Regions from separate parts of the Janthinobacterium sp. KBS0711 genome, predicted to be linked through region 1. Evidence: predicted binding sites of a transcription regulator. Region 1 holds the regulator's gene; each other region holds the start of a gene.
The links. Region 1 encodes sigma-54, which starts transcription at its own class of promoters, with help from an activator protein. Its sites were predicted from a motif close to TGGCANGNAANCTGCTTT; they were not measured.

Region 1 (2,204 bases):
GGTGGCCTTAAACGGCGACGACGGCGTCTTCCTCGGAGTTGTCTGGCAGATGCTTGATCGCCTCTTTACCGTGCCCTTGCACTTTGGTTTTGTATTTCATCACTTGCCTATCGAGCTTGTCGATCAGGGCATCGATCGCGGCATACAGGTCTTGTGCCAGGCTTTCCACATAGACGGTTTTGCCACTTAAACGCAGGTTGACTTCGGCCTTTTGACGTTTTTCTTTCTCTTTGAGGTTATCCACGGTCAGAATCACGGCGATATCGATAACTTGATCGAAATGACGTTTCACGCGTTCCAGCTTCGTTTGTACGTATTCACGGATGGCTGGTGTCACTTCGAGATGATGTCCGCTGATGGTGAGATTCATACACACTCCTAAAGATGATCGGGTTCGTGCGGTCCATCCTATCCGGCCCGCAGAGGAACCGAAAAAAACTTACAAACACTTACGCAGGCTCACTGGCGGAATTTTCAACGCTTCCCGGTATTTGGCAACAGTACGTCGCGCAATCACCATGCCTTGTTCCCCCAGCATGTCCGCAATCTTACTGTCGGATAAAGGATTTTTAGGGTCTTCTGCTCCTGTCAGTTGCACGATCAATGCCCGTATCGCCGTCGATGACGCTTCGCCCCCCGCTTCGGTGGCGACGTGGCTACCAAAGAAATATTTCAACTCGAACATGCCGTGCGGGGTCAGCATGTACTTTTGAGTTGTTACCCGCGAGATAGTACTCTCGTGTAAACCCAGTGTATCAGCTATTTCACGGAGCACAAGGGGGCGCATGGCAACGGCCCCGTGCGAGAAAAAGTTCTTTTGTCTTTCTACTATCGCCTGTGCCACGCGCAGGATCGTGTCGAAACGCTGGCGCATATTCTTGATCAGCCACTTGGCTTCCTGCAACTGTGCGCCCATGGCGCCCTCGCCCTTGCCCTGCTTGAGCAGGTTGGCATACATGGCGTTGACGCGCAGGCGCGGCATCACATCGTTGTTCAAGGTGACTTGCCAGCCATTGCGCGCGCGCTTGACGACGACGTCGGGCACCACGTAATCGGACACGTCCGAGGCGAACACGGCGCCCGGATGCGGATTGCACTGGCGAATCACCGTCTGCGCTTCGCGCAAGTCTTCATCGTCGCAATCGAGGGCTTTTTTCAGCTTGTTGAAATCGCGCTGGGCAAACCAGGCCAGGTGCTTTTCCACGATGACGAGAGCCATGCGCCGCGTCACCATGGCGATGTGCGGCAAGCGCTTGATCTGCAGCGCCAGGCATTCGGACGCATTGCGCGCGCCCACGCCGGGCGGATCGAAACTTTGCAGCAGCGACAAGGCCGTGCGCATCTCGTCGGCGTCGATTTCCAGCTCTTCCGGCAGGCGCGCCAGGATGTCGTCGAGCGACTCTTCCAGGTAGCCATTGTCGTCGAGCGCGTCGATGATCAGCTCGACCAGCGCGCGGTCGCGCAATTCGAGCACCGTCACGCGCATCTGTTCCATCAGGTGTTCGCGCAGGGTGCAGTGATGGGCTTCCAGTTGCGGACGGGAATCTTCATCGTCGGGCGCCTTGCCCCGGCTCGCCTCGCTCCAGTCGCTGTCGCCGCCGTCCGCCGCGGCCGGGCTCTCGCCCGCCTCGCCGTCAAAGGTTTCCGCTTCGGCCGGCGCCGCGGGCGCTTCCTGGCCTGGCGGCTGGGGCGGCGCTTCAGCCGGCGCGGCCGTGGAACTCAAGGCGCCGTCCGACAGCAGGCGCAAGGAGCGGTCGAGCGGATCGTCGAGGCGCTCGAGCAGGGGATTGTCCGTCAGCAGTTGCTCTAGCTCCTGGTGCAATTCCAGGGTAGACAATTGCAACAGGCGTATCGATTGCTGCAACTGCGGCGTCAGTGCCAGGTGCTGCGAAGTGCGCAGCTGCAATGATTGTTTCATTGGCTTACATGCGGAAGTGTTCGCCCAGATAGACCCGGCGTACCGACTCGTTCGCGATGATGTCGTCGGGGCGTCCCGACGCCAGCACCGAGCCCTGGTTGATGATATAGGCACGGTCGCAAATACCCAGCGTCTCGCGCACATTATGATCGGTGATCAGCACGCCGATATTGCGCTCCTTCAAGAAGCGCACGATGCGCTGGATCTCGATCACGGCGATCGGATCGACGCCGGCGAACGGCTCGTCGAGCAACACGAAACGGGGATCGGTGGCCAGCGCGCGGGC
Region 2 (2,204 bases), on a different contig from region 1:
CACGGCAACGAACGGGCGCGCATGACCAGCTATGGTCCGGAACAGGTGATCCAGGAATACCAGATCTTCCGCGACTGTTTCGCCGATGCGGCCCTCGACGCGGGCGTGCCGCTGCGGCGCCGCGACTGGAAGGTGATCAATGCCTCGATCGATACGGGCATCCGCGAAGCCATCCTGGAATTTACGGCCATGCATGAAAGCTTCCAGCGGCGCATCGCCGCTGGCCTGTCGCACGATATGCGCAATCCCCTCTCCGTCATGCTCAACAGCGCCCAGCTGCTGCAGCGGCGAGCGCAGCAGCTCGACGTGCCGGCCCTGGCGTCGAAAATCATCGAACACGGCAAGCGCCTCGACGAGATGATCCAGGAATTGCTCGATACGCTCAGCTACCACCGGGGGCAAAAGCTGCCGCTGGTCTTGCATCGCTTCGATATCCTGCCGCTGGCAAGGCAGGTGGCCGACAGCGTGAATACGGGCCATCCGGGCAAGTGCGAGGTCACGGGCGCGTCCGTCACCGGCTGGTGGTGCGAGAATTCGCTGCGCCGCGCCTTGGAAAACCTCGTGGGCAACGCCCTCAAGTACGGCGACGACGGCCCCATCCATATCCACATCAACACCCTGCGCGAACGCATGATACTCACCGTGCACAACACGGGCAGCACTATCGCCCCGGAGCAGACCGAGCGCATCTTCGAATACCTGCGCCGCGAACACCAGGGCAGCGCGCCCGGCTGGGGCATCGGCCTGCCTTTCGTGCAAAATGTGGCGGAAAGCCACGGCGGCAGCGCGCTGGTCGACAGCGCGCCGGAAACGGGCACCACGTTTACCATCGACCTGCCCATCGATTGCCGCCCCTTCGTCACGCCCGACGCTTGAGCTCACCGCTACCTGCCCCAACACCGGCACTTTCCGCGCAGTAACGCACCAATACGGTGCGGATGACGGATTTATGCCACAAAAATGGTCATTTTTTACACACTTTCAGGTGTGCGGCATTGGCACGCTTCCTGCTGAGCTATAGTCAGACACGGCTCAAGGGAAATCACAACATGGCAAATTTTTTCAATGAAATGACTGCAAATGAAGTGGGTACGGACAGCAAGGTACGTGAACACTATCGTGAATTCAGCAACTGGCTGGAGCAGCAATCCCCCGAGACCATCGCCCGCAAGCGGGCCGAGGCCGACCTGACGTTCCGCCGGGTCGGCATCACGTTCGCCGTCTACGGCGACGATGCCGGCACGGAACGCCTGATTCCGTTCGACACCATCCCCCGCATCATCCCCGCCGCCGAATGGGCGCAGATGCAGACGGGCCTGGTGCAGCGCGTGCAAGCCTTGAACATGTTTATCCATGATATTTATCATGAGCAAAACATCATCAAGGCGGGCATCATTCCTGCCGAGCAAATCTACAAGAATGCCCAGTACCGCCCGGAAATGCAGGGCATTTCCGTCGCCTCCGACATTTACGCCCACATCGCCGGCGTCGACATCGTGCGCGCGGGCCAGGGCGAATTCTATGTGCTGGAAGACAATCTGCGCGTGCCGTCCGGCGTATCCTACATGCTGGAAGACCGCAAGATGATGATGCGGCTGTTCCCGGAACTGTTCGCGCGCAACCGCATCGCGCCCGTCGACCATTACCCGGACATGCTGCTCGACAACCTGCGCTCCGTCGCGCCCATGGGCGTCGATGACCCCACGGTCGTCGTCATGACGCCCGGCATGTACAACTCCGCCTATTTCGAGCACGCCTTCCTGGCCCAGCAGATGGGCGTGGAACTGGTGGAAGGCAAGGATCTGTTCGTCAACGACAATTCCGTCTACATGCGCACGACGCGCGGCCCCAAGAGAGTCGACGTGATCTACCGCCGTGTGGACGACGACTTCCTCGACCCGCTGGCCTTCCGTTCCGACTCGTCCCTGGGCGTGCCGGGCCTGCTGTCCGTGTACCGCGCCGGCCGGGTGACCCTGGCGAACGCCATCGGCACGGGCGTGGCCGACGACAAGTCGATCTATCCTTTTGTACCCGACATGATCAAGTTTTATCTGTCGCAAGAGCCGATATTGAATAACGTGCCCACGTACCAGTGCCGCAAGAGCGCCGATTTGTCCTACGTGCTGGCGAACCTGGCGCAACTTGTCGTCAAGGAAGTGCATGGCGCGGGCGGCTACGGCATGCTGGTGGGGCCGGCGTCCAGC
Region 3 (2,204 bases), on a different contig from region 1:
GCCTGTTCGCGCCTGGCGGCGCTGTGGTCGCGGAAACCGTCCGTGCGGAAGCGTGAACCGTCGAGCACGTAGCCGATGCCGCCGGCCTGTCCTTGGGCCGAGAGATCTACCTTGCTGGTGCCGAAACTGCCGCCCGTCACGTTCAGTTCGACGGATGGGGGATTTTGCCCATCCTTGGAAAACAGCTGGATCACACCGCCCGAGTGGTTGCCGTAGATGGCAGAAAACGGTCCGCGCAGCACTTCGATGCGCTCGGCCGTATCGAGGTTGAAGGTGGCGGCCTGGCCTTGCCCGTCGGGCATGCTGGCGGGAATGCCATCGCTGATCAGTTTGACGCCGCGTACGCCAAAGGCCGAGCGGGCGCCGAAGCCGCGCGACGAGATTTGTAAGTCTTGCGCGTAGTTCTGGCGGTTTTGCACGACCAAGCCCGGCACGGCGGCCAGCGCTTCCGACGCGTTCACGCGGATTTGCCCATCCTGGATGCGGGCGCTGTCGACGACGTCGATCGAGGCTGGCACTTCCTGGCTGGGATGGGCGATGCGGCTGCCGCTGATGACTACCGTGTCCATGAGTTGCCCGCCCGGATCTGCAGCCTCGGCGGCAAAGACGTGAGGGGCGAGGGTAGCGCTGCCGGCGACAAACAGGCTGGCGATGGTGTTCAGGCGGAAACGGTGCTGCATGCGGATTCTCCAATGTGAATAAAAGCCTGCTTGGTCGCGTGCGCGGCGCAGGTCTGCATCTGTGTATCAAGCAATATGCCTGCCATGTCTCCATTGGTAGGCTGAAATTATACGCGTGTCAGTGGCACGGCGTTTGCATACAGCAATTATCAGATGCGCCGATGCCGCGCGCTTTTCCTGTGTTTTGCCATCGAAAGGTGATTATGCCCAACTTCTTCTCGCGCTTGCGCCAGGTGTGCTGGCTGCTGCCAGCGCTTGCCTGCGCCTCCCTCCAGGCCGCTCCATTTGCTTATGTTCCCAATGAAAAATCGGGCACCTTGAGTGTGATCGACACGGCGACCGATCAGGTCGTGCGCCAGATTGCAGCCGGCAAGCGTCCGCGCGGCATCGCCGCCGACCCCACCGGGCGGCAATTGTTTGTCACGGATGCAGCCAGCAGCGCCTTGCTGCTGATCGATAACGCTGGCGGCGCCCCCCTGCGCACGGTGGCGCTGGGCAAGTCGCCCGAAGGCGTCAGCGCTTCGCAAGACGGTCATTACGTGGCCGTGGCCGTCGAGGAAAACAATAGCGTGGCCTTGCTCGATGGGCAGACGGGCGTCTTGCTCGCCGATATCAAGGTGCATGGACGCAATCCGGAACATGCCGTGTTCAGCCCGGATGGGCGCTGGCTGCTGGTCAGCGCGGAAGAGGCTGAACAAGTCGATGTCATTGATGTGGTGCAACGCCGCCAGGTGGCGTCCATCGCCGTGGGATTGCGCCCGCGCGGCATCGGTTTCAGTCCGGACTCGGGCCGCGCCTACGTGGCGTGCGAACTGGTCAATGCCGTCTACGTGATCGACATGGCCGCGCGCAAGACCATTGCCACCATTCCGGCTGGCAAGAATGCGAATGGCATCGTGGTCCATCCCAGCGGCAAGCAGGTGTATGTCTCGAACGGTATCGACGGCACGGTGATGGTGATTAACACAGCCAGCAACGAGGTCACTGCCACCATTCCCGTTGGCAAGCGCCCATGGAATATGGCCGTCACGCCCAATGGCGCCAAGCTGTATGTGGCCAATGGCCGCTCGAACAGCGTATCCGTCATCGATACGGCCAGCGCGCGCAAGGTGGCCGATATTGCCGTAGGTGAATTGCCATGGGGCGTGGTGATTCGCTAGTCCCACAGGAACAGGTGTTCCAGTCTGGTACACCTGTTCCATTGTGCAGCGGCTCAAGCCCGGGCATGCGCTGAAAAGCGCACCGGTATTGACGCCGCGCCCTTGCAACAAGGGTAAAAGCGGCTAAGTTTGTAGTGGGATGGCGAGCTGGCACGGCATTTGCGGAAGACTCCGTGTACTCACCCCATCTGTACCAGGACGTTTGATTTTAATTAAGTAATTCCATTCTAATTAACCCGATAGAGGACGACATGAATCTCGCAGACATCAGCAAACTGGGCGTAGCCAATCCCTTCAAACAACGCTATGACAATTACATTGGCGGCAAATTCGTTGCCCCAGTAAAAGGTGAATACTTTCCTAA
Region 4 (2,204 bases), on a different contig from region 1:
ATGGATGGTTGTAGCCGATAGAGGGCCACAGGGTGGCCCGCCAGATCAAACACGGTTCAGATAATCAGGCTGCCAGCGTCAGGCGCCCAGCCACGGCAGCCCCGCCTTGCACCAGCCGCCGATCTGCTTGCGGTGGCCGTCGGCGTCCTTGTCGCCCTCAAAACCTTCGAGGATGTCGTAGCAGTTCAGGTAGCCGTGCTCGGTCGCCAGCTTGGCCGCGTGGCGCGAACGCACGCCGGAGCGGCACAGGAACAGCAGCACCTCGTCCTTGCCGGCCTGGGCGGCCAATTGCGCGAGGAAATCGGGATTCGGCACGCCACCGGGGTAGGTGGCCCACTGCACCGCACCATGCTGGGTATCGGCGATATCAACCCGTCCCACCCAGTCGCGCTCGGCATTCGTGCGCACGTCGATGAGCTTGACGGCCGCATCGCGCTGCAGCAGGTCGTACGCTTCCTGCGGCGTGACGGCGCCGGCATACGGCGTACCTTCATTGGCCCGGCTGCGGGCGGTGGTCAGGATGTCGGCGGCGGTGGTCATGGCGTCCTCGATGAAAGTGGCAGGTGTGGTCGATTATAGTGCGCCATCCGCGCGCCGCAAACGGGAAACCATGGTGCATCGCGCATGCACCACAAGGAGGCATTTTTCAAGAATCGGCATAAAATGCACGATAATGGTGCGTTATTCGTTTTTTGCACTTGCTTAGTGCATTCTTGATTTGACGCAAACGCAGCAGGAAAATCGCGGGCACGAAAACTTTCATTGGGATGGCCGGGTTTTGACCTTGGCGGCGTCATCCCACCAGAAGCTGGCATGGAATCTGCTATGATCCTTATGAGTTTTGGTGGCACGCAATGTTTGCTTCGCTTCATCAGCCCAGACGCATTAAGGTCGGCTCACCCCACATTCATTTAGGAGATACGCATGGCAATGACAGCCGCAGAAGTCTTGAAGATGGTAGAAGAAAACGAAGTCAAATTCGTTGATTTCCGCTTTGCTGATACCCGTGGTAAAGAGCAGCACGTGACGGTTCCCGTGTCGCACTTCGACATGGACAAATTCGAGTCGGGCCACGCCTTTGACGGTTCTTCGATCGCTGGCTGGAAAGGCATTGAAGCGTCCGACATGATCTTGCTGCCGGATCCAAACACGGCCAATATCGACCCATTCATGGAAGAAACGACCCTGTTCATGCAGTGCGACGTGATCGAACCGTCGGACGGCAAGGGCTACGACCGCGACCCGCGCTCGATCGCGAAACGCGCCGAAGCCTACCTGAAATCGTCGGGCATGGGCGACACCGCCTACTTCGGCCCTGAGCCAGAATTCTTCATCTTCGACAGCGTGCGCTGGAAGATCGACATGTCGGGCTGCTTCGTCAAGATCGGTTCGGACGAAGGTTCGTGGTCGACCGGCAAGGACATCGAAGGCGGCAACAGCGGCCACCGTCCTACCGTCAAGGGCGGCTACTTCCCAGTGCCACCAGTAGACAGCTTCCAGGACATGCGTTCGGAAATGTGCCTGATTCTGGAGTCGCTGGGCATCCCGGTTGAGGTACATCATCACGAAGTGGCCGGCGCCGGCCAGAATGAAATCGGCACCAAGTTCTCGACCCTGGTCGAGCGCGCCGACTGGACGCAAAACCTGAAATACGTGGTGTGGAACGTGGCGCACAGCTATGGCAAGACCGCCACCTTCATGCCGAAACCTATCGTTGGCGACAACGGTTCGGGCATGCACGTGCATCAATCCGTATGGAAAGATGGCAAAAACCTGTTCGCTGGCGACGGCTATGCCGGCCTGTCCGATTTCGCCCTGTACTACATCGGCGGCATCATCAAGCACGCCAAGGCACTGAACGCGATCACCAACCCGGGCACCAACTCGTACAAGCGTCTGGTACCAGGCTACGAAGCCCCAGTGAAACTGGCGTACTCGGCGAAAAACCGTTCCGCCTCGATCCGTATCCCGCATGTGGCCAATCCAAAAGGCCGCCGCGTCGAAGCGCGCTTCCCGGATCCACTGGCGAACCCGTACCTGTGCTTCGCCGCGCTGCTGATGGCCGGCCTGGACGGCGTTGCCAACAAGATCCATCCGGGCGAAGCCGCCTCGAAAGATCTGTACCATCTGCCGCCAGAAGAAGACGCACTGATCCCGACCGTGTGCGCTTCGCTGGAAGAAGCTCTGGACGCACTGGACAAGGA

Region 2: a site for sigma-54 is predicted at 997-1,014, ahead of VM94_RS21250 (circularly permuted type 2 ATP-grasp protein). Genes of this name have one in related genera too.
Region 3: a site for sigma-54 is predicted at 803-820, ahead of VM94_RS05415 (beta-propeller fold lactonase family protein). Genes of this name have one in related genera too.
Region 4: a site for sigma-54 is predicted at 810-827, ahead of glnA (type I glutamate--ammonia ligase). Genes of this name have one in related genera too.

What each region holds. Positions count from the first base shown of each region.
Region 1 is NZ_LBCO01000002.1:96,339-98,542, reverse strand. It holds gene hpf (ribosome hibernation-promoting factor, HPF/YfiA family) at 8-370, opposite strand; gene VM94_RS00490 (RNA polymerase factor sigma-54) at 440-1,918, opposite strand; gene lptB (LPS export ABC transporter ATP-binding protein) at 1,923-2,204, opposite strand, start outside.
Region 2 is NZ_LBCO01000033.1:596,716-598,919, reverse strand. It holds gene VM94_RS21255 (sensor histidine kinase) at 1-876, shown strand, start outside; gene VM94_RS21250 (circularly permuted type 2 ATP-grasp protein) at 1,050-2,204, shown strand, end outside.
Region 3 is NZ_LBCO01000009.1:3,199-5,402, forward strand. It holds gene VM94_RS05410 (TonB-dependent receptor family protein) at 1-680, opposite strand, end outside; gene VM94_RS05415 (beta-propeller fold lactonase family protein) at 884-1,840, shown strand; gene adh (aldehyde dehydrogenase) at 2,092-2,204, shown strand, end outside.
Region 4 is NZ_LBCO01000033.1:949,935-952,138, reverse strand. It holds gene VM94_RS22745 (rhodanese-like domain-containing protein) at 79-540, opposite strand; gene glnA (type I glutamate--ammonia ligase) at 925-2,204, shown strand, end outside.